Regions from separate parts of the Allobosea sp. RAF48 genome, predicted to be linked through region 3. Evidence: predicted binding sites of a transcription regulator. Region 3 holds the regulator's gene; each other region holds the start of a gene.
What was found. Region 3 encodes LexA, which represses DNA repair genes until DNA is damaged. Its sites were predicted from a motif close to TGTTCNNNNTGTGTTCNG; they were not measured.

Region 1: AB4Z10_RS02820 (PA0069 family radical SAM protein) is a predicted target of LexA. The motif match lies at 1,074-1,091, and genes of this name have one in related genera.
Region 2: parE (DNA topoisomerase IV subunit B) is a predicted target of LexA. The motif match lies at 1,162-1,179, and genes of this name have one in related genera.
Region 4: recA (recombinase RecA) is a predicted target of LexA. The motif match lies at 1,287-1,304, and genes of this name have one in related genera.

The regions. Positions count from the first base shown of each region.
Region 1 covers NZ_JBFRDZ010000001.1:583,601-585,785, reverse strand. Annotated here, with positions in the region: gene AB4Z10_RS02820 (PA0069 family radical SAM protein) at 1-1,019, opposite strand, end outside; gene AB4Z10_RS02815 (hypothetical protein) at 1,144-1,629, shown strand; gene AB4Z10_RS02810 (universal stress protein) at 1,697-2,185, shown strand, end outside.
Region 2 covers NZ_JBFRDZ010000006.1:245,763-247,947, forward strand. Annotated here, with positions in the region: gene parE (DNA topoisomerase IV subunit B) at 1-1,150, opposite strand, end outside; gene AB4Z10_RS13815 (hypothetical protein) at 1,488-1,688, shown strand; gene AB4Z10_RS13820 (glycosyltransferase family 4 protein) at 1,760-2,185, shown strand, end outside.
Region 3 covers NZ_JBFRDZ010000005.1:139,410-141,594, forward strand. Annotated here, with positions in the region: gene AB4Z10_RS11545 (molybdopterin molybdotransferase MoeA) at 1-381, shown strand, start outside; gene lexA (transcriptional repressor LexA) at 566-1,276, shown strand; gene AB4Z10_RS11555 (ComEC/Rec2 family competence protein) at 1,270-2,185, opposite strand, start outside.
Region 4 covers NZ_JBFRDZ010000003.1:23,653-25,837, reverse strand. Annotated here, with positions in the region: gene recA (recombinase RecA) at 118-1,164, opposite strand; gene AB4Z10_RS06325 (MFS transporter) at 1,488-2,185, shown strand, end outside.

The sequences.
Region 1 (2,185 bases), on a different contig from region 3:
TCCTTGCCGCCGCGCGTCGAGCGGATCAGCGACATCACATGCCTGAGCTTGTCGGGATGGTGCGCCAGCAGCCATTCCTGCACGATGTCGCGCACTTCGAGCGGCAGCCGCAGCAGTACATAGCCGGCCTCCTGTGCGCCCGCCGCCTTGGCAGCGTCGAGGATGCGCTCGATCTCGTGCTCGTTGATCGCCGGCACGATGGGCGCGACCAGCACCGTCACCGGGATGCCGGCCTCGGACAGCTTGCGGATCGTCTCGAGCCGCTTGGGCGGCGAAGCGGCACGCGGCTCCATGCCCCGCGCCGTCTTCGGATCGAGTGTCGTCACCGAGATCGCGACCTTGACCAGCCCCTTCTCCGCCATCGGCGCAAGGATATCGATGTCGCGCTGGACCAGCGCCGATTTGGTGACGATGCCGACCGGGTGGTTGAACTTCGAGAGCACCTCCAGGATCTGGCGCATGATCCTGAGCTTCTTCTCGATCGGCTGATAGGCATCGGTGTTGGTGCCGATGGCGATGGTGCGCGGCTGGTAGGAGGGGGAGCAAAGCTCCTTCTCCAGCAAGGCCGCGGCATCGGGCTTCGCCGTCAGCTTGCTCTCGAAGTCGAGGCCGGGCGAGAGCCCGAGATAGGCGTGGGTCGGCCGCGCGAAACAGTAGACGCATCCATGCTCGCAGCCGCGATAGGGATTGATCGAGCGGTCGAAGGAGATGTCCGGCGAGTCGTTGCGCGTGATGATGCTGCGCGCCTTCTCGTAGGCGATCTCGGTCTTGAACGGCGGCAGCTCTTCCAGAGAGCCCCAGCCYTCATCTTCGGTGACGCGCTGCTCCGCTTCGTAGCGCCCGCCGGGATTGACCGTGGCGCCGCGTCCGCGCCGCCGCTCCGGGTCGATGCGATGACCGGCATAGGCGAGCGGATCGGCCGGCGCGACGACCGGCGCCGAGACGGTCGGCTCCCTGTCGTGCCGGCGCAGCGGCTGAGCCGCCGGATAGGGCCTTTCGGTGGGTCTGGCCTGGGGCATGGCTTTCGAACCGGTTCATGTGCCGGGAATCGGCACGCTCTGGTCTCAGATAGAGTGAACATAACAGGAACAAAAGGCAAGAGCTGCATTGCGACGTGCTGCGCTGCGGCATAGAACACTGCGTATGCTCACAGCCGTGATCCGCGCCGATGGTTCCCCGCGAGCTCTCGCCGCCACGCTGGCCGTGCTGATCCCGGCGGTGGCGGAAGGCTTGCTCGGCCATGCGGTGATCGTCGACACAGTGGGCGCTCCCGATTTCGAGCGCGTCGCCGACACGACCGGCGCCTGCTATCTGCGCATCGGCCCGGCCGAGGCCTGGCAGGGAGGAGCCACCGTGGCGCGCGGCGATCGGCTCGTGCTGTTCGAGGCCGGCGACGTGCCACAGGCACATTGGGCGCTGGTGGTCGAGCGCCATCTGCTCGTCACGCCGGAGGTGCCGGCCCTGATACCGCTGCACGCCGCCCGCGCCGCGCTGCTCGAGCGCGTCGCGCTGTCCTTTGCCGGGCTCAGGCTCCGGTCCGGGCTCGTGCTGCCCAAGGCGATGGTCATGGAAGGGCGCCTCGACCAGGCGCCGCAACGGTTGCCGGTGTGGCGCGAGCGGGCCGGGTAGGGCAATGGCCGGGCCGGCATGACATCGCGTCGTACTCCTCCTAGGCTGGAGCTGTCGGGAGGCTGACATGACGATACCGAGCGAGATTCTTCTGGCGAGCGATCTTTCCTCGCGCACCGACAGGGCGGCGGATCGCGCGCTGCTGCTGGCGCGGGAATGGCATGCGAAACTTGCGATTCTGCATGTCGTGAGTGCAGCGGAGCAGGCCGGTTCCGCCGTTGCGATGGCGGCGTGGCGGGACGAGCTGCCGTTGGCAGCGGGCGAAGCGGAACTGCTGGTTCGCAGCGGCTCATTGCCGGATGTCCTGGCAGAACTGGCCGCCGAGCGTGGCAGCGGGCTGATCGTGACCGGCGTGGCTCGCTACAACGACGTCCGCGACTACGTGGTGGGCACCGCCGTTGACTATATCGTTCGCAGGGCGGCTGTTCCGGTGCTGATCGTCCGCCGGCGCGCCGACCGCCCTTACGGGGCGATCGTCGTCGGCACGGATTTCTCGGAGGGCTCGCGCCGGGCTCTGCTGGCGGCGGCGGAGCTCTTCCCGCAGGCGCGCCTGCTT
Region 2 (2,185 bases), on a different contig from region 3:
TGAAGACAGAAAGCATGGCCGCGCAGGTCGCCATCACATCGTCGGAGGTGACCTGCGCCATGCGCTTCGACTGGCCGATGCGTTCGGCATGGTCGCGCAAGCCGCGCAGCAGGGCGATGCGCAGGCCCTGCTCATGGGTGCCGCCATCAGGCGTCGGAATGGTGTTGCAGTAGGAGGAGGAGAAGCCGTCCTCGCCGGTCGCGAGCCAGGCCACGGCCCATTCGAGCGAGCCATGGCTGCCTTCCTTGGTGATCTTGCCCGAGAAGATCGGCTCGGCGACCAGGTCCTTGCCCTCGATCTCGCGGCCGAGATAGTCGCGCAAGCCGCCGGGGAAGCGGAACACGGCCTCCGCCGCGACATCGCCTTCCGGCTTCAGCAGCGACGGCGCACAGGTCCAGCGGATCTCGACGCCGCCGAAGAGATAGGCCTTCGAGCGCGCCATGCGGAACAGGCGGGCCGGGGAGAAATGCGCGCCTTCGCCGAAGATCTGTGCATCGGGATGGAAGCGCACCTTGGTGCCGCGCCGGTTGGCGACGGCGCCGACCGTCTCCAGCGGTCCCTGCGGCAGGCCGCGCGAGAAGATCTGGCGATAGAGCGTCTTGCCGCGCGCAACCTCGACCTCGAGCCGGTCGGACAGCGCATTGACGACGGAGACGCCGACGCCGTGCAGGCCGCCCGAAGTCTCATAGGCCTTGGAGTCGAATTTTCCGCCGGCATGCAGCGTCGTCATGATGACTTCGAGCGCCGATTTGCCGGGGAATTTCGGGTGCGGATCGACCGGAATGCCGCGGCCGTTATCGGTGACGGCAATCGAGCCGTCCTCGAACAATTCGACATCGATGAAGGTGGCATGGCCCGCCACCGCTTCGTCCATGGCGTTGTCGATCACCTCGGCGAAGAGGTGGTGCAGCGCGCGCTCGTCGGTGCCGCCGATATACATGCCGGGCCGGCGCCGGACCGGCTCCAGTCCCTCCAGCACTTCGATGGCTGAGGCGTCATAGCCGGCCTCGGAAAGCGTGCCGTTGCGCGGCGCAGCGCCGGAACCGGCCGGCGCCTTCGGAGCTGCGGCCGGCGAGCGCGCTTCCGGCTTGGGATCAGCCGCGCGAGGCCGCTCCGGCTCCCCGCCGAAAAGATCGCCGTTCTCGTCCATCACTGCCTGATGTTTCCTGATTCGTTCCGCCCAATCCTAGTGCATGAAGGACGGATTGTGCGACTTGGTTATTTGATCCGGCATTCGATCAGGCTCGGTTGCGGCACCGGGCGCCGCGCCTAAGCCGATCTGCTTATAGACAGCTCCCCGACACATCGAAACTCTCTCGTTGGAGCCATGCACCGGTCGTCATCTGCGTGTGACGTTGCCGTGGCAGAAGAGCACCGGAACCGAGGCATTCAGCCTGCGTTAACCATCGCCACCGAGGATCGGTGTCACGATCGGGCCTATGCGGAGAATCGCAATGCGCTATGATCGGGCTGGGAGGGAGAAGACCGTGGCGTCGCGTCAGTCAGTGCCGGTGAAGGGCATCGCGGGTCTGCAGCGCACGGCGCGCCTCGCGGGGGAATGCTTCGGCCATGAGGATGTCGTCGGCGGCTCCCTTTCAGCGGCGCCCGAAAGCGCCTTATCGCGCTGGCTGTGGTGGGGCGCAGCGATCGCCGCAGCGGCCGGGCTCGCCGCTCTGCATTTCTACTGATCGCTCGGACGGCCTGCGCAGAAATATCAACCTTTTGGCCCTACCCCTGAGGGCGGAGGGGCCTTCCGCACATGCGTTGCGTCATCGTCAGCGATTTTGGTTCGGTCAATGGCGGCGCGGCGAAGGTTGCGATCGAAAGCGCGCGTGGCCTCGCGGAGGCCGGCGTCCGGATCGTCTTCGCCTGCATGATCGGTCCCGTGTCCGAGCGGCTGCAGCACCCGAATATCGAGGTGGCACTGTTCGAGGGCGAAGAGGTCTGGAAGGTCGGCAGCCGGCTCGCCGCCGCCCGTCAGGGCATCTGGAACGCAAAGGCGCATGACGCGCTCGGCGCCCTGCTGCGCCGGCAGCCGCCCGGGGAAACGCTCGTCCACCTGCATCAATGGACCAAGGCGTTCAGCCCGGCCGCCATCGCCGCCGCCGGTGAGAGCGGCTTGCCGGTCGCCATCACCATGCACGACTATTTCTCGTTCTGTCCGGTCGGCGGCTATTTCGACTTC
Region 3 (2,185 bases):
CGGCCGGGCAAACCGATGATGACCGGCCGACTCGGCCGCATGGTCGTGGTCGGCTTGCCCGGAAACCCGGTCTCCTCGATCGTCTGCGGCCATCTCTTCGTCCTGCCGCTGATCGAGGCTCTGCTCGGCATTGGGGAGGCCGACCGCGACCGCAGCATCCCCGCCCGCCTCGGCCGTGACATGCCGGCCAATGACGAGCGCGAGGACTATCTGCGCTCGGAGCTCGCACTGAGGCCGGATGGCTGGGTGGCGACGCCCTTCGACCGGCAGGATTCCTCGATGCTCGGCACGCTGGCACGGGCGCAGGCATTGACGATCCGGCCTGCCCATGCCGCGCCGGCAAAAAAAGGCGACATCTGCCGCATCCTGCCGCTGCGCTAGATCACCGCTCATCCTGTCGGACGCGATCGTAGCGATCTGTATAGGGTTATCGCATCGGATCTGCCCGAAAAGTGGATTCCACTGTTCGCTTCGATGCCGGAGCCCGCTTGCGGAACACAAGTGGAACGCGTATGGTGTTCCTGCTTTGTTTCGAATCTAGCCTTCGAGAAGGCCGGCGGGGATCATGCTGACACGCAAGCAACACGAACTCCTGCGCTTCATCCAGGAACGCTTGCGTGAGAGCGGGGTGCCGCCCTCCTTCGACGAGATGAAGGATGCGCTCGATCTGCGCTCCAAGTCGGGCATTCACCGGCTGATCATGGCGCTGGAGGAGCGCGGATTCATCCGTCGCCTGCCCAACCGGGCGCGTGCGCTCGAGATCATCAAGATGCCCGACGGGCTCGGCGCCCCGCAGCAGCGGCAGCGTTTCAACCCTGCGGTCGTCCAGGGCGGCCTCGGCTCGCAGCCGAATCTCACCAAGCCACGCCCTGCGGCCGATGAGGACAGCCGCTCCTCCATCGCGATCCCGGTCATGGGCCGCATCGCCGCCGGCACGCCGATCTCGGCGATCCAGAACCGTAGCCACACCGTCTCGCTGCCGCCCGACATGCTCGGCTCCGGCGAGCATTACGCGCTGGAAGTGCGTGGTGACTCGATGGTCGAAGCCGGCATCCTCGACGGCGACACCGTCATCATCCGCAAGCAGGATTCGGCCAATACCGGCGACATCGTCGTGGCGCTGATCGATGACGAGGAAGCGACGCTCAAGCGACTGCGCAAGCGCGGCTCCTCGATCGCGCTCGAAGCCGCCAACCCCGCCTATGAGACGCGCGTGCTCGGGCCGGACCGGGTCAAGATCCAGGGCCGCCTCGTCAATCTGATGCGGCGCTACTGAAGGCGCTCGACCTCGGCTTCGCCGTCGGCGGAAGCCGGTGTCACACTCGGAGGCGCTGTCGAGGCTTGCGCAGGGCGCTGTTCACGGCGGCGGCTCCAGGGGCGGTCGGCAGCGTTCTGCTCCGAGACATGGCTGCTCCACCCCGATCCTGTTCGATAGAGCGAAGTCGCGCCGTCGCGCGATAACGCCATTCGCTCGATCAGCCGTGCCTTGCAGGTTCCGCTCCAGGGGATGGCCGTGACGACGAGGTCAGCTCGCATGCAGTCCTCGATAAGCCCCAACCTGTCGCGCGTGTAGGAGACGGTGCGCTGATCCGGCGTCCGTGCGACGCAGCCGAGCGCATCGCAGCTAATGCCGGCCCGCAGCGTCGGATCGTCCGGCGAACGGCGATCGCCATCAGCAGCGAGCCATTGCTGCAGCACGAAACGGCTCGGCTTGCCCGCAATCGCGAGGCGGCCATCCGGGCCCCGCACCGCCAGCCCCGAACCGTCGCGTTCGATCAGGATTTCCGGCCGCTCCGGCTTGCCGGCGATGGCCACGCCGAGCAGGAGCGGCAGCGCCGCCAGCCAGCGCCAGGGCGTGGTCCAGAGCGTCAGCCACAGCAGCGCCAGCACGAAGCAGGTCAGCACCGCCGGCCCGAAGGCTGCGATCATCACCGTGGAATGGTCGATGCTTGCGACCCAGTGCGCCACCTTGAGCACGACATCGGAAGCCAGCCCCATCAGCGCCCAGGCGGGCCAGTCCAGTCCGAAGGGGTAAGCCAGCACGCCGAAGACGGCCGCCGGCATGACGAAGAGCGAGACGAAGGGCAGCGCCATCGCATTGCCGAGCAGGCCGAAGGGATTGAAGGTCTGAAAATGATAGGCGCCGAAGGGCGCTGTCGCGGCCGTTGCCAGCAACGTGGTGACG
Region 4 (2,185 bases), on a different contig from region 3:
CGGCTCGCCGCTGTCCAGAAAGCTTGATGCAGCGCACACCCGGCAAGGCCTTATTCTCAAACGAAAAGGGCGGCCCGAAGGCCGCCCTTGCATCGTTCCGTGCCGGAGCGCTCAGGCTCAGGCCTCACCCTCGTCGAGATCGTCGTCGGTCGGTTCCGCCTGGTCGAGGATACGGTCGGCAACGAGGCCGGAATTCTGGCGGATCGTGGCCTCGATCTTGGCGGCCATGTCAGGGTTGTTCTTGAGGAAGGTCTTGGCGTTCTCGCGGCCCTGGCCGAGGCGCTGGCTGTCGAAGGAGAACCAGGCGCCGGATTTCTCGACCATGCCGGCCTTGACGCCGAGATCGATCAATTCGCCGACCTTCGAGATGCCCTCACCGAACATGATGTCGAACTCGACCTGCTTGAAGGGCGGCGCGACCTTGTTCTTGACGACCTTGACGCGAACCTGGTTGCCGGTCGCCTCGTCGCGCTCCTTGAGCGTCGAGACGCGGCGGATGTCGAGGCGCACCGAGGCGTAGAACTTGAGCGCGTTGCCGCCGGTGGTGGTCTCCGGCGAGCCGTACATCACGCCGATCTTCATGCGGATCTGGTTGATGAAGATCACCATGCAGTTCGAGCGCGAGATCGAGGCGGTGAGCTTGCGCAGGGCCTGGCTCATCAGGCGGGCCTGGAGGCCCGGCTGGACATCGCCCATCTCGCCCTCGATCTCGGCGCGCGGCGTCAGCGCGGCGACGGAATCGACCACGAGCACGTCGATCGCGCCGGAGCGGACGAGCGTGTCGGTGATCTCCAGCGCCTGCTCGCCGGTATCGGGTTGCGAGATCAGGAGGTCGTCGAGATTGACGCCGAGCTTACGGGCATAGACCGGATCGAGCGCGTGCTCGGCATCGACGAAGGCGCAGACGCCGCCCTTCTTCTGGGCCTCGGCGATGGTGTGGAGCGCGAGCGTGGTCTTGCCCGAGGATTCCGGTCCGTAGATCTCGATGACGCGGCCCCTGGGGAGGCCGCCGACGCCGAGCGCGATGTCGAGACCGAGCGAACCGGTCGAAATCGTCTCGATCTCGATTGAGGGCGAATTCTTGCCGAGCCGCATGATCGAACCCTTGCCGAAGGCGCGTTCGATCTGGGAGAGCGCTGCATCGAGCGCCTTGGCCTTATCCATCGAGGAGCCTTCCACGAGTTTGAGATTCGCCTGATTCACGGTTCGGGCTCCTTATGGCAGGGCGAGGGGGACATCTCAATGCGTCTTGACATGAGGATGGTCACGCTTTGTTCTGGCCGGCAAGTTCTTTTTTTGTTCCAGGTGTCAGCTTGTGTCAGGAGGGGCTTTTATGTTTCTAGTCATGCTATTTTATCGGTCTGAATTTCGTTGAATCGTTCTTGCATGCGCTATGTGCATATCAAGGCGCTGCGTTTCCCATCCCGGCGCCTGCTGTTTCCTGTTATTGCGCCCGGAATCTCCATTTGTTTTCGAAAGTTGCCAACGTGTCCTTCGCCCCCGCCCAAAAGGCCCCGAACTCGCCGCGCCGTATCCTGCTGGCCAGCCTGATCGGCACGACGATCGAGTTCTTCGACTTCTACATCTATGCGACGGCTGCGGTGATCGTGTTCCCGAAGCTGTTCTTCCCGGGCGGCGATCCTACCTCCGCGATGCTCCAGTCCTTCGCGACCTTCGCGATCGCCTTCTTCGCGCGGCCGATCGGCGCCGCCATCTTCGGCCATTTCGGCGATCGGATCGGCCGCAAGGCGACGCTCGTCGCGGCGCTGATGACGATGGGGCTCTCGACCGTCGCCATCGGCATGCTGCCGACCTATGCCGCCGTCGGCGTACTCGCGCCGCTGCTGCTGGCGCTCTGCCGGCTCGGGCAGGGGCTGGGACTCGGCGGCGAGTGGGGCGGAGCAGTGCTGCTGGCGACCGAGAACGCCCCTCCGGGCAAGTCCGCCTGGTACGGCATGTTCCCGCAGCTCGGCGCGCCCGTGGGGTTCATCCTTGCGACCGGCAGCTTCCTTGCGCTCGATGCGCTCCTGACCGACGAGCAGTTCTTCAGCTTCGGCTGGCGTATCCCGTTCATCGCCAGCGCGCTGCTGGTCTTCATGGGGCTCTATGTCCGCCTTCGCATCAGCGAGACCCCGGCCTTCCGCAAGGCGATGGACAAGCATGAGCGGGTGCGCGTGCCCTTCAT